Regions from separate parts of the Psychrobacillus sp. Z3-81 genome, predicted to be linked through region 2. Evidence: a T-box and tRNA genes for the amino acid it is inferred to sense, from the RefSeq annotation. Region 2 holds a T-box; the other holds one or more tRNA genes.
The links. A T-box is a leader RNA that pairs with one kind of tRNA and senses whether it is charged. The one in region 2 lies ahead of AC1ECF_RS00840 (valine--tRNA ligase), so its partner is inferred to be a tRNA-Val.
Positions count from the first base shown of each region.

Region 1: it has a tRNA-Val gene. The T-box ahead of AC1ECF_RS00840 (valine--tRNA ligase) is inferred to sense a tRNA for this amino acid. The anticodon was not compared.

Region 1 covers NZ_JBWQPU010000019.1:44,827-55,191, reverse strand. The annotation lists gene AC1ECF_RS16150 (DUF1428 family protein) at 1-171, opposite strand, end outside; gene AC1ECF_RS16145 (MBL fold metallo-hydrolase) at 187-927, opposite strand; tRNA gene AC1ECF_RS16140 (tRNA-Val) at 1,165-1,240, shown strand; tRNA gene AC1ECF_RS16135 (tRNA-Tyr) at 1,264-1,347, shown strand; tRNA gene AC1ECF_RS16130 (tRNA-Gln) at 1,354-1,428, shown strand; tRNA gene AC1ECF_RS16125 (tRNA-Ala) at 1,450-1,522, shown strand; gene AC1ECF_RS16120 (GNAT family N-acetyltransferase) at 1,803-2,372, shown strand; gene rocF (arginase) at 2,442-3,347, shown strand; gene sigW (RNA polymerase sigma factor SigW) at 3,509-4,084, shown strand; gene AC1ECF_RS16105 (zf-HC2 domain-containing protein) at 4,096-4,719, shown strand; gene cdaA (diadenylate cyclase CdaA) at 4,853-5,689, shown strand; gene AC1ECF_RS16095 (CdaR family protein) at 5,682-6,962, shown strand; gene glmM (phosphoglucosamine mutase) at 7,000-8,352, shown strand; gene AC1ECF_RS16085 (type 1 glutamine amidotransferase domain-containing protein) at 8,696-9,208, shown strand; gene AC1ECF_RS16080 (Lrp/AsnC family transcriptional regulator) at 9,424-9,873, shown strand.
Region 2 covers NZ_JBWQPU010000001.1:167,267-177,631, reverse strand. The annotation lists gene AC1ECF_RS00860 (bifunctional folylpolyglutamate synthase/dihydrofolate synthase) at 1-732, opposite strand, end outside; gene AC1ECF_RS00855 (ATP-grasp domain-containing protein) at 821-1,699, shown strand; gene AC1ECF_RS00850 (ATP-grasp domain-containing protein) at 1,696-2,499, shown strand; gene AC1ECF_RS00845 (DUF3784 domain-containing protein) at 2,503-2,838, opposite strand; gene AC1ECF_RS00840 (valine--tRNA ligase) at 2,951-5,593, opposite strand; T-box leader at 5,639-5,866, opposite strand; gene AC1ECF_RS00835 (hypothetical protein) at 5,941-6,132, shown strand; gene AC1ECF_RS00830 (hypothetical protein) at 6,109-6,825, opposite strand; gene hemL (glutamate-1-semialdehyde 2,1-aminomutase) at 7,200-8,492, opposite strand; gene hemB (porphobilinogen synthase) at 8,492-9,475, opposite strand; gene AC1ECF_RS00815 (uroporphyrinogen-III synthase) at 9,475-10,233, opposite strand; gene hemC (hydroxymethylbilane synthase) at 10,226-10,365, opposite strand, start outside.

The sequences.
Region 1 (10,365 bases), on a different contig from region 2:
AGCAGATACCATTCCGGCACAACCGTATTCAGGCTGAATGGATGTAGCGACATATGTTTCACTTTCGATAGCGCCATACTCTTTATAGATGCGTTCGGCCTCTCGATTAATCTGTAAAAATTGTTCTTTATTTTCTTCAGTTACTGGATAAAGATAAATTTCTAAATACATGAGCGCCCTCCTTACTTAGGATGAAAACTTATAAGAGTACAGCGGTCTTGCTAGCCTTATTTTTTCTTTTCGTTCTATCTGCAGCTTTGCGTCCTCGGTATCGTAACCACTATGATAGTGCATTAAAATCATTTTTTTAGTTAAGGATGAGTCAAGCGCTTTTATTTCCTGTAAGCTAGGGTGGGAAAGGATGGGAAGATCCCACATATGACAGTCGTGAAAGATGGTATGAACATTTAGAGAATGAAGCAAAGCCTCGTTGACTATGGAATCACCACTGTAATAGAAATACGGCTCTGCTAATAATCCGTAACTGATCATCTGGGGAATATGATCTGTGCGGATAATACGAAATGATTGGCAAGCTATATAGAATTCTTCCTCTGGTCGAACGAGCGTTACATGAAAATAATCCTCCAATTTTTTCGGACCGTTAGTAGATAGCCCAAGTCCCTCCTTCAATGTATTCCATAAGCCTTCAACCAAATCCTCTGCAAGATAGAGATTTATTTTTCCTTTCCCAAGGATTGTCTTATAATGTGCTAGCTGCTGTAGACCGTTTATATGATCTTCATGGAGATGGGTGATGAATAAATGCTCTACAATATTTAAGTCAAATCCTAATTTCTGAAGCGACTGTCGATTAGTCGCTGGAAAGTCTATAAATAGGCGAGTATTGTTCCATTCAATAAATGCGCTATTATGTCCGATTCTATCTGGTAGAAAGTCTCCGGTTCCAAGGAAGGTTAATTGCATAAAGGTACACCCTTTCTGTCATAATTATGCTTTAGTTTAAGTATCTACCAATGGTAACAGAAAGAAAAGTACTACCTGGATAACTCGCTAAAAACTCTTGCCAAACAACCTATAAAAAAGTAGAATGATTACATAGTTCTTTTTAGAAAACAGATATCTTTTTTTAAAAAAGTGCTTGTTTCGAAAAGGTGCTTATGATAATATATTTATTGTCCGGTTTTTCAATAAAACCTACATGGAGGATTAGCTCAGCTGGGAGAGCATCTGCCTTACAAGCAGAGGGTCGGCGGTTCGAGCCCGTCATCCTCCACCATTTTAATTTATTTAATATAGCCTGGAGGGGTAGCGAAGTGGCTAAACGCGGCGGACTGTAAATCCGCTCCTTAGGGTTCGGCGGTTCGAATCCGTCCCCCTCCACCAGTTTTTTGGGGTATAGCCAAGCGGTAAGGCAACGGATTTTGATTCCGTCATGCCCTGGTTCGAATCCAGGTACCCCAGCCATTTTACACATCACCCTGATATGGGGCCTTAGCTCAGCTGGGAGAGCGCCTGCCTTGCACGCAGGAGGTCAGCGGTTCGATCCCGCTAGGCTCCATCCTAAAAAATCCTTTCCACCTTTCAGGCGGGAAGGATTTTTTCTTATTGTTCAGCTTCAGCGCTTTGCACCTCGAGGTCAAATGGGTGCCGACTGCCTCCTCGCAGTCCTTAATTTGCTTGTCGAGGCATGCCTTGTGCTTTCTTAATAGGACGATAAGTATTTCTTTTGTATGTATTTTGTTCTCTTTGAAATTTGCTTTCAGGAAAGTATGCTAGAAATAGCAATTCACGACTCACAGCTATTATTTATCTTCCACTATATAAAAAGAGGTGTACGGATGCTAAATTATCAAAATGTTACACTACGTCCTTTAAAAGAAACTGATTTTGTGGAATTATGGAGGCTGTTTGAGCCGGAAATATTTGAATTTATGTTACATAAAGTAGAAACACAGAATCAGTTGAATAAGTGGCTTCAGGCAGGTATTGACCAGATGCGTGAGAGGAAGGCTCTTACTTTTGCTGTAGAGCATACCGATACTAAAGAGATAATGGGAACTACACGGATTTATGGTATCGATTATACAAATAAGTCTTGTGAAATCGGCTCAACCTTTTACGGAAAAAGGTTTCAGCGAACGAATGTGAATACGGCATGCAAATATCTTTTATTAACATATTGTTTTGAAGATTTGCAGCTGATACGTGTTCAACTTAAAACAGATGAACAAAACCTCTCCTCCCAACGGGCGATTGAGCGAATAGGGGCAAAAAGAGAGGGCGTTCTTCGGAATGAAAGAATTCGTTCAAATGGAGTGGTAAGGAATACCGTTATTTATTCTTTCATTGATGAAGAGTGGGGAAAAACGAAAACCCATCTTTTTCAACTGTTGCATAAATATACGTGAGTTTGCGCTGTTGAGCCATATGAAATTTGGAATTACAATAGATGTATGAATTGAAAGGGGCTTAAAAACATGAATCATTTAAACCTATCCATTATTGGAGTTCCAATGGACTTAGGTCAAAATAGACGTGGAGTAGATATGGGTCCTAGTGCCATTCGTTACGCAGGAGTAGTTGAGAGACTAGAAGCACTTGGCCATCATGTGAACGATTTAGGGGATATTCCTATCGGTAAAAATAATCCAGAAAAGACGCCTCATGAAAAGCTTAGAAACTTACAAGATGTTATAGAGGGTAATACAGCGCTTGCTAATAAAGTACATGAGGTAGTAGCAAAAGGTGATTTCCCATTAGTGCTAGGCGGAGATCATAGTATTGCTATTGGAACGCTTGCTGGATTATCTGATCGTTATGAAAATATGGGGGTTATTTGGTATGATGCCCATGCAGATATGAACACAGAGGAAACGACGCCTTCAGGTAATATTCATGGAATGCCACTTGCGGTCAGCATGGGGTTAGGACATGAGGCGCTAGTAAATATCCGTGCGTATGCTCCAAAAATAAAACCGGAAAATCTAGTGATTATTGGTGCAAGGTCCGTTGATCCAGGCGAAAAAGCGCTTATTAAAGAAAAGGGTATTAAAGTATTTTCGATGCATGAAATTGACAAGCTAGGAATGACAGAAGTGATGAATCAAACAATCGCACATTTTCTAGCTCGTAAAGTAGATGGGGTTCACCTATCACTTGATTTAGATGGCATCGATCCGTTGTACACTCCTGGAGTAGGAACACCGGTGCCGGGTGGAATAAGCTATAGAGAGAGTCACTTGGCAATGGAAATGCTTTATTCCTCTGGTTTAATTACTTCCGCTGAATTTGTTGAGGTAAACCCTATACTTGATGAAAGAAATAAGACTGCTGATGTAGCGGTAGCACTAATGGGTTCTCTATTTGGTGAAAGTTTAATATAAAAATGAGTCAAAAAGTAGACAGATTTGTCTGCTTTTTCTTTTTTTATTTAAACACAAAGAGCTATTTCTTTGATAAAATTAAATTTAGATGAAAAAAATGAAACCTGCTGACACCTCGTACGTATAGGTAAGACAGCCGCATGGAGCGGAGGGAAATCTCAATGGATGCGTTAGTTAACAAAAGAATAAAGCAAGTGTTAAAAGGTGACAAGGATGCTTTTGCGGAAATCGTGGACCTTTACCAGCATAGGTTATATCAGGTTTGCTATCGTATGCTTGGGAATCGTCATGAGGCTGAGGACATTGCTCAGGAAGCGTTCGTACGTGCATTTATCAATATTCATACGTTTGATCAAAAAAGAAAATTTTCCACATGGCTATATAGAATTGCAACGAACTTATGTATAGATCGTATAAGAAAGAAAAAGCCAGATTATTATTTAGACGCGGAAGTAAAGGGTACAGAAGGATTAGACATGTATTCTCAAATAGCTGCCTCTGAGGAGCTTCCAGAAGAAGAATTGATGAAGCTAGAGCTGCAAGATAGAATACAGTATGAAATTAGCAGACTACCAGATAAGTATCGTTCAGCCATTGTCTTAAAGTATATGGAAGAGCTATCTTTACAAGAGATAAGTGAGATATTGGATCTGCCGCTGGGAACTGTAAAAACGAGAATTCATCGAGGTCGTGAAGCACTTCGTAAACAATTGAGCAAACAAGCCAATCTATTGTAGGAGGAATCATCATGAATGCGTGTCCAGAACGAATTGTTCACTATATGCACGAATACTTAGATGGCGAAATAAGTCGTGAACATGAGCTGGAGCTCAAGGCGCACCTACAGACATGCAAAGAGTGCCAGGCTCATATGCATGAGCTCAGTGATGTAGTTGCTTTTGTGAAGGGCGCGGCTCATGTGGAGGCGCCAAATAATTTCACTATGTCTGTTATGGCGAGACTTCCAAAGGAAAAATCGCATACCGGTGTAAGTAGATGGTTTCGCCATCATCCTGTTTTGACTGCTGCTGCAGTATTTCTTGTATTAATGAGCAGCATGCTATTCTCATCATATCAAGATGACCAGCAATTCTCTTTCACAAAGCAAGAAAACGTGATAGTAGAAGGAGAAACGGTTATCATCCCTGAAGGACAAGTCGTAAAGGGAGACTTAGTTGTAAAGAATGGGAATGTACGAATAGATGGAGAGCTAGATGGTAATTTGACTGTTATTAATGGAACAAAGTACATGGCTTCTACAGCAAATATTACCGGTACTTCCGAAGAAATAAATGAGGTCTTTGATTGGCTATGGTTTCATATAAAGAATAGTGTGAAAGAAGTAGGCTCGTTTTTCAAGAAAGATGAATAAGGGCAAGCTGGAAGAGTGCAGATAGATATTTTAATGTCTGCACTTTTTTTGCGTTCTTCGAAAGAGAATTAAAACACGCTTATATGTTATAATGAGAACATATGGATTCGTGAGGAAAAGTGGGGGATGCCACATGTCGTTTATGGAGCAATTTACCGATTTTATGCCAGTAAACGTAATTGTAAATATTTTAGATGTTTTATTGGTTTGGTTCGTTATATATAAAATTATCACCCTTATTAAAGGGACAAAAGCTGTTCAATTATTAAATGGTATATTTATTATTGTTGTAACAAAAATAATGACTGACTTTTTAGGATTAGATACCCTTGGCTGGATATTAAGTCAAGTTATTAACTGGGGTTTTTTAGCAATTATCATTATTTTTCAACCGGAAATTAGAAGGGCACTAGAACAGATTGGGAGAGGGAAGCTATTCTCTCGCGGCTCCCAACATGAACAAGAGGAGCAGGAGCGTTTAATCGATGCAATGACGAAATCTGTGAGCTATATGGCGAAGCGTCGAATTGGAGCGCTGATCTCTATTGAAAGAGAAACTGGGCTAACAGAGTATATAGAAACAGGGATACCTTTAAATGCGAATCTTACTTCTGAGCTGTTGATCAATATCTTTATCCCTAATACCCCGTTACATGATGGAGCTGTCATTGTACAGAAGAACAAAATAACCTCTGCAGCATGTTATTTGCCTCTATCAGAAAGTCCGTTCATTTCTAAAGAACTTGGCACACGTCATAGAGCGGCTATAGGGCTCAGTGAAGTAACAGATGCTGTTACCATTGTAGTATCAGAAGAAACTGGTGCAGTTAGCATAACCTCAAATGGTGATTTGCATCGGAATCTTTCCATGGATGAGTTTAAGGTGCATTTAAGTCGACTTTGGTTCGGAGCAACGGAGGAACAGGTGACATCCTCCAAGTGGTTGAGGAGGGGTAAGCAAAATGGATAAAATGTTAAGTAATCCATGGATTCTAAGAATTATTGCCCTTGCCTTAGCAATTCTGCTATTTGTCTCTGTTAAATCGGAATTTGATACTTCCGATCAAAATACAAGCGGTACCGACGTAGAGGTCTTAAGAGATGTTCCCTTAGAAGTATACTACGATGATGAAAATTCAGTCGTAACAGGAACGCCTGAAACTGTAACAGTTAACATAGAAGGACCTGCTCAGCAGGTTAAATCTACAAAGGTGATGAAGGATTACAAAGTCTTTGTAGATTTAAGAGAATTAACCTATGGAGAGCACCGAGTAGCTATTTCAACTGAATCCTTTTCTGATAAGCTTAAAGTTAAAGTAGAGCCTGCTTATATAGATGTCGTAATAGATGAACGTATATCAGAAGAATTTGTAGTTGAATTAGACATGAATGAGAGCCTGCTAGCAGATAATTACGTGATTGCTGATACGTCAGTAGAGCCAAGAGTAGTTACAATTACGGGTGCAAAAGGCGTTATAGATAGCATCGGTTATGTAAAAGCGACCATTACTGGTTCGAATGGAATAAATAAATCCTTTGAACAACAGGCCAGCGTTCGAGTACTAGATTTGGACTTAAACAAACTAGATGTCATGGTCGAACCTCGAACAGTGCTAGTAAAGGTCGGAGTAGAGGAGTATAGTAAGGAAGTTCCGATTGCTTTAGGTAGAGAAGGCTCGCCTAAAGAAGGAGTGACTATCCGTTCACTGACTACGGAAACGGAGAAAATTAGGCTTTATGGACCGAAATCCGTTCTAGATAAAATTAAACAGTTAAATGTGGATGTTGATATTAGCAAGATAGAGGAATCGGGCAATTTTGACTTGAAACTCTTAGTACCAGAAGGTGTCACAAAGCTATCCACGGAAAAAATAAAAATTAGGGCTGAAGTGACGGTAGTTGAACCAGAGGAACAAGGAAACGAGGAACAAGGAAATAAAGAAGAGGATGTATCTTCCTCCATCACCGAAAAATCATTTGAAAATGTGCAAATTGTGGTGAATGGGCTTGCTGAAAATTTAAGAAGTAGCTTTCATTTTCCTGAAAATGGGGTAATCACAGTAGTGGCGAAAGGGCCACAGGAAGCTTTGGATAAAGTACAAGCTAACAACATTTCCATATACGTTGATGCTAAGAACTCCGAACTTGGAGAAACAGTACTGCCTATTCAAATTGATGCCCCATCTAATATAGAGTGGGAAACATCTGAATCCGAAGCAACACTAATGATAACAGAAGCTTAAAACGTAGGATAACAGGTTATTAAGGAGAGTTGATCAAATGGGAAAATATTTTGGGACTGACGGCGTACGAGGTGTAGCAAACTCAGAATTAACACCAGAGTTAGCATATAAACTAGGTCGCTTTGGAGGATATATTTTAACAAGAGAGGCAAAGGACCGAGCAAAGGTAGTAATAGGCCGAGATACTCGAATTTCGGGTCATATGTTAGAAGGCGCGTTAGTAGCTGGTCTCTTATCAGTAGGAGTAGAAGTAATGCGTCTTGGTGTAATTAGTACGCCTGGAGTAGCCTATTTAACTCGAGTAATGAGTGCTGATGCAGGAGTCATGATCTCAGCTTCTCATAATCCAGTCGCAGACAATGGAATCAAATTCTTTGGATCAGATGGGTTTAAGCTATCAGATGCACAGGAAGAGGAAATTGAGCGTCTAATAGATGCGGAGCAGGATGAGTTGCCTCGTCCGACAGGAGGAGCTATTGGTACAGTTTCTGATTACTTCGAAGGTGGTCAGAAGTATATCCAATATCTAAAACAAACTATAGATGAGGACTTTGTAGGGATTCACGTTGCGCTTGACTGTGCAAACGGTGCTACCTCTTCGTTAGGAACACATGTATTTGCTGACTTGGATGCCGATTTGTCTACAATGGGTGTATCTCCAAACGGATTAAACATTAACGAAGGAGTGGGATCCACACATCCAGAGGGTCTTGCAAAGTTCGTGCTGGAAAAAGGAGCAGACGTTGGTCTAGCCTTTGACGGTGATGGAGATCGATTAATTGCAGTGGACGAAAAAGGGAACATCGTAGATGGAGATCAAATCATGTATATCCTGGCCAAATATCTTCACGCAAATGGTCGTCTTAATAACAATACAGTTGTCTCTACAGTAATGAGTAATATGGGCTTCTATAAAGCGTTGGAAGAAAACGGAATGAATAGTGTGAAAACTGCCGTTGGAGACCGTTATGTTGTAGAGGAAATGAAATTGAATGGATACAATCTTGGTGGAGAACAATCTGGTCATATTATCTTCTTAGATTACAATACAACTGGCGATGGTCTACTAACAGGCGTACAGCTAGTGAATATCATGAAGGTTACTGGAAAGAAATTATCAGAGCTTGCTGGTGAAATGAAAGTTTTCCCTCAAAAGCTAGTGAATGTACGTGTGACGGATAAGCATGCGGTAACAGAGAATGAAAAGGTAGCTGCTGTCATTCAAGAAGTAGAAAAAGAAATGGCTGGCAATGGCCGTGTATTAGTTCGTCCTTCCGGTACAGAGCCACTAGTTCGTGTCATGGTAGAGGCTTCGACAGAAGAAAGCTGTGAAAGCTATGTCAATCGAATTGCAGAAGTGGTAAAAGCTGAAATGGGCTTAGAAGAATAAAGTGAACTTTGATTGGTGGGGGGGTCTTTCATCCCCCACCAATCATTAGTTGAACCAATCGGGCTTTTAGGGACAGTTGATCTCCCACTTCGCTGTCTACTGTCTTTTGCCAGCTTGAAGTCGGAGTCTACTGTCCCTTAATGCGGGATAAATACTAGAGTGTAATAAAAAGGGGTGTCCCATAAGTTTTCTACTTATGGAACACCCTTTCGTTTTTTCCTACGAATTCGTTCCTATGGTTCTCCAAATGAAATTCTAACATAGCTCTTTGAATCTCTTTCGAATGTTTAATCCCTTTTAAATGTGGAATTATAAAAGAGAACAAACAATAAGGAGTGAGAAGATGGCTAAAGTGGCAACATTAATCACAGATATGTTTGAGGATGTAGAATATACAGAGCCTGCTAAAGCGTTAACGGATGCAGGACATGAGGTATTTACGATTGAAAAGGAAGCTGGCAAGGTTGTGACTGGGAAAAATGATGAAGCAAAGGTAACCATCGATTATAATATTGACGACGTAAACCCAGCTGACTTTGACGCATTATTCCTACCTGGAGGCTTTTCTCCAGATATTTTACGCGCAGATGATCGTTTTGTTCAGTTTTCAAAAGCATTTATGGATGCAAAGAAGCCAGTATTTGCAATTTGTCATGGTCCACAGCTACTAATTACCGCTAAAGCATTGGAAGGAAGAGATGCTACTGGTTACACATCAATACGTGTAGACTTAGAAAATGCAGGGGTTAAATTCCATGATGAAGAAGTGTTTGTATGTCAAAACCAATTGGTAACAAGTCGTACACCAGATGATATACCAGCATTTAATCGTGAAATTGTAAAACTATTGGCTTAAAAATGATATGGAGCAGGTGGGGATCTAGCATTCCTGCCTGTTTTTTTTTATACATACTTAAATTCATAAGACGGGGATAAATCTCAATATCTTACTAATATTTCTTTTAGAATGATATGGCTCATTAAATTTTACATTGTGGTAAAATAATTGTGAATTTTCTTTCAAAAATACATGTTATGCATTAAGATAGAATATTAAAGGGGTGAGAAATAATGGGAATTGATGCCACAGACCGTAAAATACTAGAGTTACTGACCGCAAATGCGCGTTTATCATATGTCGATATCGGAAAAGAATTAAACCTTTCTAGAGTTGCAGTTAGAGAAAGGGTGCATCAGCTACAAAGGGAAGGCGTTATTGAGCGCTTTACAGTAGTTATTAACTCGGAGAAGGTAGGGAAAGGTGTTTCCGGTTTCTTTGAGGTTGATTGTGAGCCATCCTCACTTGTAGAGGTAGCAGAAAAATTAGCGAATAATCCAAGTGTAGCGAGCTGTTATCAAATGACTGGGCCTTCTACATTACATATGCATGTGCTGGTAGACGATTTTGTCAGCCTAGAAAAATTCATCAATGAAGAGCTTTATGCACTTGAAGGGATTACGAGAGTAGAAAGTCATATTCTGTTGCGTAGATTTAAGAGCAGGAGCGGTTTGAAGCTATAAAATGCCAAAAGGAAGAATGGTATTAACTTCTTCTGCTTTTGAAAATGCACAACTTGTTGCCATAAACCCAGAGTTTATGGTTTTTTATTGTCCCATATTAACACCATACTCCTTACCCCACGAGGTCAATATCTACTTTTTAAGCACTCCTCTTTTCCCTAAATACTCTTTTCTGTCCTCCAAATAAGAGCTATCATTCCAAAGAATATAAATGAATCTTGCAAGTAGACAATTATTAGCTAAGTAGTCTTTTTTACAAAATGAATGTAAGCGTTTTCTCCTTTCGTACATATGTATTTATACAATGTGACAATGAAATGGAATATATATATGCAAAATGTAATTAATCTATAACTAATAAACTCAAAAAGTAAAGAAAATATAGAATAAATAAATTTATTTGAAAATTCATATAGATTTTTCCTTTTTTATGTACTATAATCAGAAATATTAAAAAACAGACATTTGTTAATTAAAACAGTTAAATAGATT
Region 2 (10,365 bases):
TAGCATACTAGGCTTTAATTCGGCAAACTGATAATCATTATAAATGAATGAATGTTCATTTATTGTTATATCTTTCGAAAGCTCTATTAGGTTAGCTTTTTTTTCCATAACTTCTCTTAAAATTATCACTTTAGCATCGTCTGGCAAATTTCCTATAATTACTTTGCTATTCTCTTTTATAATTCCTGCTTTATGCCAAGCAATCTTTTCGATTGTATCTCCTAGAAAGTTTGTATGATCGATGGAAATGCTTGGGATCACCCCTATGGACTGCGCAAACACATTTGTACTGTCAAATCTTCCACCCATCCCAGCTTCTATCAAAAGCACATCTAGGTTTTGCTCCTCGAAGACTAGAAATGCTACGACTGTCAGTAATTCAAATTCAGTCAGCTTTCCGCTTAGACCAGCTGCTTGAATTTTTTGAAAGGCTCTATCCATTTGTTCTTCTGTTACGTTTTTCCCATTAATCTGAATCTGATCATGCACATCTACCAGGCAAGGTGATGTAAATGCGCCATATGTATATCCATGCTCTTTAGCAAGCTCCTTCATAAATGTGATGGTGGAGCCTTTTCCATTTGTACCAGCAACATGAATGATCCTCTGTTTATCTTGTGGATTTTGCAGCTTTTCTAGTGCCGCTAAAATACTATCAAGACCTGGTTTAATAATTGTTTCACTCCCTACATTCCATTTTTTCTTATAGCTGTTAAATTTTTTTATTTCCAAGTCATTCACCCTATTCCCGTTGATTCACTTTCGTGCTAAACTTCTTGTGAACACATTATAACACGCACTCGTGGAGGTCATTCATAATATGCAAACATGTTGGATCATTTACAACGGTAGTCTTACACATGACAAATTTCTTGATCAAGCTCTCCTCCTAAAAGAAGCGGCTGAAAAGCAAGGAATTGAAGTGCTCCTTGTAAAAAATTATGAGCTACTTATCAATATTCATGAAAAACTGTCAGTAAGGCCAGACTTTGTCGTTTTCTTAGACAAAGATATCTTGCTAGCACGATACTTGAAGCAACAGGGTATCCCTGTATTTAATGATCCAGATGTAATCGAAATATGCGACAATAAGGCAAAGCAATATCTAGCTCTTTCCAATGCGGCTGTCCCGATGCCTCTAACAATTATTGCGCCAAAGGTATATCCGGAGTTCACGATTCAACATACTGGCTACTATGAACAAGTGCTTCAAACACTGCAGCTCCCGCTTATTATTAAAGAGGCACATGGTTCCTTTGGGATGAAGGTATACCTAATCGAAACGAGAGAGCAATTCTTCGAAAAGGTGGAAGAGCTCAAAGGGATTGAATATGTCTTCCAGCAATTTATTGAGTCAAGCAGAGGAAGAGATATCCGAGTAAATGTAGTTGGAGGTCAGGTAGTTGCTTGTATGCATCGTCATTCGGAAACTGATTTCCGTGCAAATATCACAAACGGTGGAACAGCCTCCCGTGTTGAGTTAACAGAGCGACAAAAAGAGGTTGCGATACAGGCCGCTCAGGCTCTAAACGCTGAGTTTGCAGGGGTAGATCTTTTATTTGGAGAAAATGAGGAGCCTTTAGTTTGTGAAGTAAACGGGGTTGCCCATATCCGAAATATTTTTAACGTAACTGGTATTAATGTAGGAGATGCAATGATTTCTTATATTCTATCAAAAATAGGGGCCTTTTCTGTATGAAAGGTCTGTTAATATATGAGCCTCAAGAAATAATAAGAAACCAAAGCTTTATTGATCGATTAATAAATGCAGGAAAAAATAACGGGCTTGATATGCAGGTAATGGATGATCAACAGAATCATTACCCACCTGCAGATTTTATCTTTTTTCGCTCCAGGAACGCTAAACTTTCCAAGGAGCTTGCGAAAAAAGGTGTCCCTTTGTTTAATCGTGCGCAGGTAAATGAAATTGCCAATGATAAATACAAAGCACTTCAATTTGTTCAGCTTCTAGGGATTTCGACAGTCCCTACTCAAATCGTAAAAGAAGCTTCGGAGCTTACTACTTTTCCTGTGGTCCTTAAGACAATTGATGGACATGGCGGGATGCAGGTGGAATTGTTTGAAAATGAAGAGGCTGCAAAGCAGTTTATAGAAAAATATAAAGAGCAAACTGTTATCGCGCAGCAATATATTGAAACCAACGCAACCGATGTGCGAGTATTTATGCTTGGAACAGAGGTAATTGGTGCAGTAAAGCGAATAGGAGCTCCCAATAGCTTTAAATCTAATTATACGCTAGGTGGGACTGTAGAAAAGTATGAGCTAGATGCTGCCGAGATTGCGGATGTCCAAAAAATCGCACGTGCCTTAAAGAGCGATTATATTGGAATGGACTTTCTTTTATTGCCAAATGGTGGTTGGATTTTCAATGAATTAGAGGATCCTGTTGGAGCACGTTCTTTTTTCCAGACGACCCAAACGGATATTGCTATCCCGATTATGAATTATATAAAGAAGCAGCTAATGCAAAAAGAGTGATCCTCAATGGGAATCACTCTTTTTTTTATACCTATTACCTGTATTCATATAGATTATGCCAACAAAAATAATAAAGAAGAAAAGCGCTGTCCCAATATGGAATACACCCATCTGATCAGTAGCAGCTCCTACGACCCAAAAAATCATACTAAAGCTGAGGGCAAACATTAATTTCCCCATCGCTTTACATACAGCTTTTACATCGTATTTCTCCTGCTCCTCCTTTGGCATCGTATTAAAGCCAGCAATTAGCATGGCACCCTTACCAAGGGAAAAATATATACCGAGCATATTAAATAAAACAACAATACCTAGCATCACCCATGCAGGCGTATTCATGTTTCTCACCCCTTAATCGTTTAACCATTCAATTATTCTATTTTATTATACATTTACCAATAATTACAGACAAAGGATGAAAAAAAGAGCAGCACACAGCTGCTCTTCCACCTTACAGATTATTTAATTCTTCGAGACGTTTCAACACAGTTGCATGCTTTTCTAGGTAATCTTGTTCCTTTGCACGCTCCTCTGCTACTACAGCCTCAGGTGCTTTAGCTACAAAGCGTTCGTTGGAAAGCTTGCCTTGTACAAGCTTGATTTCCTTCGTCCATTTTTCCAATTCTTTTTCCAGGCGAGCTTTTTCAGCATCGATATCAATCAAGCCTTGAAGTGGTAGATAAAGAATTGCGCCAGTAACAACCGCCGACATGGATTGACCTGGATCTGCCAGATTTAATCCTACTACTAGAGGCTCTGGATTACAGAATCTTTCTAGGTATTTCGCATTTTCCTCTAGAATTGCATGTGTCTGTTCATCATGAGCAGAAATATATAAAGGAACCTTTTTGCTCATTGGCGTTTGTACCTCGGAGCGAATGTTACGAACAGAACGAATAATTTCTGCTAGCAGCTTCATACCATTAGCTTTTTCATGGTCAGTGAATGCCTCGTTCACAGTTGGCCATGCAGCTTGCGTAATGGACTCCCCTTCATGCGGAAGGTTTTGCCAGATTTCTTCTGTAATGAATGGCATGAATGGGTGTAATAAACGCATCGTATTGTCTAATACGTAAGCAAGCACGGAGCGAGTTGTTAGCTTCGCTTCTTCATCGTCTCCATTTAACGGAAGCTTCGCCATTTCGATATACCAGTCACAGAAGTCATCCCAGATGAAGTTATAAAGGGCACGACCCACTTCTCCAAATTCATAGCGCTCAGATAATCTTGTTACCTGCTCAATTGTTTCATTTAGACGAGTGAGGATCCATGCATCCGCTACGGATTTTTTACCCTCTAGATTGATTTCTTCATATTTCAATCCATCCATGTTCATCAACGCAAATCGAGAAGCGTTCCAGATTTTATTCGCAAAGTTCCAAACAGCTTCTACCTTCTCCACAGAGAAACGAAGATCTTGGCCTGGTGAAGTACCTGTGCTCAAGAAATAACGTAACGAGTCAGCACCATACTTGTCGATTACATCCATCGGGTCGATTCCATTTCCTAGAGACTTAGACATTTTGCGTCCGTCTTCTGCGCGAACCAAGCCATGGATTAACACATCCTCAAATGGGCGTGTACCTGTAAATTCGATTCCTTGGAATATCATACGGGACACCCAGAATAAGATAATATCATAGCCTGTTACCAGCGTACTTGTTGGATAATAACGTTTATAAAGCTCGTTCTCTTCATCCGGCCAGCCAAGAGTAGAGAAAGGCCATAATGCTGACGAGAACCAAGTATCTAATACATCTTCATCCTGCTTCCAGTTTTCCAGATCCTTTGGTTCTTCTAGTCCAACGTATACTTCTCCAGTCTCTTTATGATACCAAGCTGGAATACGATGCCCCCACCATAGCTGACGAGAAATACACCAGTCATGAATATTCTCCATCCAGCGAAGATATGTTTTTCCGAAACGCTCAGGAACAAAGTTTACTTTTCCTTCCGTCTCTTGCAGCTTGATCGCCTCTTCTGCAAGTGGCTGCATTTTAACGAACCATTGAGTTGATAAATATGGTTCTACTACTGCATCGCTTCGCTCAGAGTGACCTACGGAATGCATAAGCTCCTCGATTTTAAATAAAACCCCTGCCTCTTGAAGATCCTTCACAATCTGCTTACGGCATTCGAAGCGGTCCATTCCTTCGTATTTTCCAGCGTTTTCATTCATGGAACCATCTTCATTCATTACAAGCACTTGTTCTAAATTGTGACGAGCTCCGATTTCAAAGTCATTTGGGTCATGAGCAGGAGTAATCTTTACAGCCCCGCTACCAAATTCCATATCCACATAATCGTCCGCAACGATTGGAATCTCTCTTCCTACGATTGGCAGCGTTACTGTTTTGCCAATTAAATGCTTATAGCGCTCATCTTCTGGATGAACGGCTACCGCTGTATCCCCAAGCATTGTCTCAGGTCTAGTAGTTGCAACTTCAATCGTTCCAGTACCATCAGAGAGTGGGTAGTGCATATGATAGAATGCACCCTGTACATCCTTATGGATTACTTCAATGTCGGAAAGAGCTGTTTTCGTCGTAGGATCCCAGTTGATAATTCGCTTTCCTCTATAAATAAGGCCTTTATTATATAATTTTACAAAAACCTCTTTTACTGCATTGGATAGCCCTTCGTCTAAGGTAAAGCGTTCACGAGAATAGTCTAGACCGAGCCCAAGCTTAGCCCATTGTTCACGGATATGGCCTGCATATTCTTCCTTCCACTTCCATGTTTCTTCCACAAATTTTTCACGGCCTAAGTCATAGCGTGAAACATTGTTTGCACGAAGCTTCTCTTCAACCTTTGCTTGTGTTGCAATCCCTGCATGGTCCATTCCTGGTAACCAAAGAGCGTCATACCCCTGCATGCGCTTCATACGAATCAGGATATCTTGTAGTGTTGTATCCCATGCATGCCCAAGGTGAAGCTTTCCGGTAACGTTAGGCGGTGGGATTACAATGGTATATGGCTCCTTATCACTTTCCGGTTGAGCCTCAAAGAACTTACCTTTTAGCCACCACTCGTAGCGCCCCTTTTCAATAGACTGCGGATCGTACTTGGTTGACATCGTTGTTTCATTTGTCATGTTGGTTTCCTCCCGTTTCTGAAAATAAAAAAACTCCTCTCATCACTAAAGGACGAAGGAGTTTGTTTCGCGGTACCACCTTTATTCGCAGATGCAGAAATGCACATCACGCTCTCAATTAGATAACGGCTTCAAACCGGCTATTACTACTACTAGTTCACAATAGCTGCTCTTGGGCTACCTTCAAATGGTGGCTAACAGAAACATTTCAGCTGGCTGTTTCCTTTCTTTCGAGAGCCAAGTCATTTTACTCTTCCCATTCATAGCATCAAATATTTGGTTGTACCTATTGTATAAGATGATATTATATGCCGTCAAGCATTGGATTGTGAAAGGAGGTAAAACAAATGAAAAGAGGATACAATCCGTATTTCCTACCGTATTGGCTTCGGACGATTCGCTTTTATCTAAAAGGTATCATTATACCCATCGCCGGCTTTCAATTACTACGAGTGATTTTCGCACCAACGAGCTGGGATTTTATCCTACTAGTATTTTTATTTCTTCTTTGTTATTTATTCTCGAAAGATATTATTTGATGGATATACAACCTTAGAGTAGCCGTCTTCCAGGCTATGAATAAATTCGAGCTCCGAGTCTGCAAAAGCGGGGCTCTCTAATTTTGTTTCTGTTAATCTTATTTTAGCTTCTTCCTGTGGCATTTGCGGTGGTGCTTCCTGTGGCATTTGCGGTGGTGCTTCCTGTGGTATTAGAGCTGGTGCTTCCTCCACTAAATCGTAAGTGGCATGGTTTATGGACTCAAATATTTTTACAGAAGAAGACTCGAAAAAAGTAGGAGTGCTATCAGAATTAGGCTCTACTTGCTCAGGCTTGCTAGTCTCATATTCCAGCTTAACTGACCAGGTAATCTCTAATCCTTTCTCCTCTGTCTTTGATTCTATTTCCTTCAAACTAACTACCGGCTCACTGTGAGACTGGATACGTTCATCGATTATTTCATACATGGGAACTGCATATTCAAAATAACCGACTTCTCCATCGAGATCCAAATCGTCAATTTGAGTAAAATCACTCGGTGTGTAGCTAGCAACCTTTTCCCTATCAAACTCCACATGACAAGTTACGTGATAAATACCTTGTAATTCCACAGTATCCTCAACCTGTCTATGAATATATTGCGGGGTCACATTTAACGATTTTACTCCTTTAAGCATGCCAAAACTTTCCGGAAAACAAAACTGCTCCTTAACATTCCAGCTTCTTACTCCCATACTCTCTCCTCCTTCTTATAGGACAAATTATGATAGCGCGAGGGAAATTATGATGAAAATAAAAAGCTGCTAGCGCTTGAGCAAGCAAAATGATAAGGATAGGAGATGGTATTGTGAAGAGTGTTTGCTTAACGGTAAGACCAATAAAGTTATCGTCAAGATCAACTAGCTAATCGTTAAGACTCGGCCATTCATCGCTAAGATCAAGCAACTAATCGTAAAGATCAGACCCTTAACCACAAAGACATCCCAAACCTGCTAGACACCCTGCCCACTATCCAAACCTCCACCACATAAAAAAGCCAAACGCTTCACTGTCTAGGACAGTCAGGCGTTTGGCTTAATTGGTAGGGCTCCCCCTACCATTTTCTCAATTATTTTGCTAATTTCTCGAATACTGTATGGAAGGCTTGTACCGTTTTTGCGATATGCTCCTCTGTATGAGCCGTAGATAAGAACATTCCTTCAAATTGAGATGGAGGTAAGTAAATTCCTTCCTCTGCCATCAGGCGATAATATTTCGCAAAAAACTCTAAATCAGAGGTCTTAGCTACGTCATAGCTTGTAACATGCTCATTTGTGAAGAAGAAGCCAATCATAGAACCTGCACGATTTACTGTATGAGGGATGTTGTACTTGCTTGCTGCTTCTTTAAAGCCAGCCTCTAGCATGTCCCCTAGCTTTATAAAGTGCTTATAAGAATCCTCTGTCAATTGAGAAAGAGTTTCATAGCCTGCAGTCATCGCAAGTGGATTTCCGGATAATGTACCCGCTTGGTATACAGTACCTGCAGGCGCGACCATTTCCATGATTTCACGTTTACCTCCAAATGCACCGACTGGAAGACCTCCGCCGATTACTTTACCAAGGCAAGTTAAGTCCGGAGTCACTCCAAAGTAGCCTTGTGCACAATTGTAACCTACACGGAAGCCAGTCATTACCTCATCAAAAATTAATACGGTACCATTCTTTTCAGTTAACTCTCTTAGTTCCTCTAGGAAGCCAGCTACAGGTGGTACTACTCCCATGTTTCCTGCAACAGGCTCCACGATTACAGCCGCTAAATCGTCACCGAAGTTTTCAAATACATAGCGGACACCTTCGATATCATTATAGGCTACTGTAATCGTATTTTTCGCAACTGATTCAGGAACCCCTGGGCTGTCAGGTAAGCCTAGTGTAGCTACGCCTGAACCAGCTTTTATTAATAAGCTGTCTCCATGTCCATGATAGCAGCCTTCAAATTTTAAGATTTTATTTCTACCGGTATATCCACGTGCTAGACGAAGAGCACTCATCGTAGCTTCAGTTCCAGAAGAAACCATGCGGACCATTTCGATAGAAGGAACACGATCAATTACGAGCTGCGCTAGTTCGTTCTCGATCAAGGTAGAAGCTCCGAAGCTTGTTCCGCTTTCCGCAACTGCTTGGATTGCTTTCACTACGTTTGGCTCAGAGTGTCCAAGGATTAGTGGACCCCATGATAACACGTAATCGATATATTCATTCCCATCGATATCGGTTAACATAGCACCTTTCCCACTTTTCATGAAAATTGGGTCCATATCCACCGATTTAAATGCACGAACAGGGCTATTAACTCCTCCTGGCATTAATTCCTTTGCAACTGCAAATGCTTTTTTTGATTGTTCATATGATTTTTCCATTATTTTTCCTCCAGCCAACGTGCCACATCTTTCGCATGGTACGTTAAAATAATGTCTGCTCCTGCTCTCTTCATACCTGTTAGCGTTTCAAGCACGATATCCTTTTCATTCACCCAACCATTAATAGCAGCAGCCTTTACCATTGCATACTCTCCACTTACATTATAAGCGACGATTGGTAAATCATAGTTATTCTTCACGTCGCGAATGATATCTAAATAGGAAAGCGCAGGCTTTACAATTAAGAAATCTGCTCCCTCTTCCACATCAGAGGTTGCTTCTCGCATCGCTTCCATACGGTTTGAATAATCCATTTGATACGTTTTGCGGTCTCCAAATTTTGGCGCACCGTCTGCTGCCTCACGGAAAGGACCATAATAGGCAGATGCGTACTTCACTGCATAGCTCATGATTGGGATATGTGGAAAGCCTGCTTTATCTAAGCCAGCTCGAATGGCTGCTACAAAGCCGTCCATCATGTTGGAAGGTGCAATAATATCTGCTCCCGCTTTCGCTTGGCTAACTGCTGTTTTTGCAAGTAAATCTAAAGAAGGATCATTTAAAATGCGTTCATTCTCATCCACAACCCCACAATGTCCGTGATCTGTAAATTCGCATAAGCAAGTATCAGCAATCACTACTAAATCTGGGTGACGTTCTTTAATTAAACGAATCCCTTTTTGGACAATCCCATGATCATGGTAAGCCTGTGACCCTACTGCATCTTTCTCTGCTGGGATTCCAAATAGAATGACAGACGGAATGCCTAAACTTACTACTTCATCCACTTCTTCCCCAAGACGATCTAAAGAAAATTGGAATACTCCAGGCATTGAGGATACTGGATTTTTAATATTTTCCCCATCTATCACGAAAATCGGATAGATCAGGTCCTCTTTATGTAGGTATGTCTCTTTTACCATTGATCGAATACCAGCTGTATGTCTTAATCGACGATGACGCTGAAAGTGTAATTCTTTCATCATTCTCTTCCTTTCCATTCAGCGAGCTTCTTTATTAGCTCTAATAGTGTATACGTATCGGGCATCACTTGAACAGATATCCCTAACGTAGTCAAGTAATCTCTCGTTACATGTCCGATGGCACAGACAGTAAATAAAGTATAATTGATTTCTTTCCCTATCGTCTCATGAAAGGCCCTTGCGGTAGAAGGACTGGTAAATAGGATAGAGCAGCTCTTACCACTACCTAGTATTTCTTGGACTCTATGAACGTTTTCCTTCATCGTTACAGTCTCATAGACCGTCCATTCCTCTACGTAATGGTGAAGTTGTTGAGAGATTGTCTCCTTTGCAAGATTTCCTCTTAAAAACAAGCACTTTGCCGTTGTCGGTGCTATTTTCGGAAACTCCTGAACAAATACATCCGCACTATAAATAGATGGTGTAAAGTGAACAGGAAAGCCCTTCCTTTCAAGAGCAGCCTTTGTTTTCTCACCAACAGCAGCAAATTTAACTTGAAAATCTGACGGAGACATCCCAAACCGTTCTATTTTATTTATAAAGGCATGAACGCTGCTTTGACTAGTGAAGATAAACCAATCCCATGTATTGCCATTCATTAAATGTTCGTGGTCACATTCATCTGCAATCTCCTTAGTTGTGATAAAAGGAGAGACGATTGGTATACCGCCAAGCTTTACAGTAAGATCTATTGGTTCCTCTGTTCGAACTATCCCAGTAAAAATAACGTATTCATCTAAAAGTGGAAGCTTAGACATCCATCTCAGCCTTCACTTTTTGAATTAAGTCATAGGCTCCTTGCTCTGTAAGTATACGTGCTGCTTCTTTCCCAACTTCCTCAGGGTTCGTTCCAGAAACAACCTCTTTATAGATAACAGAAGCATCTGGCG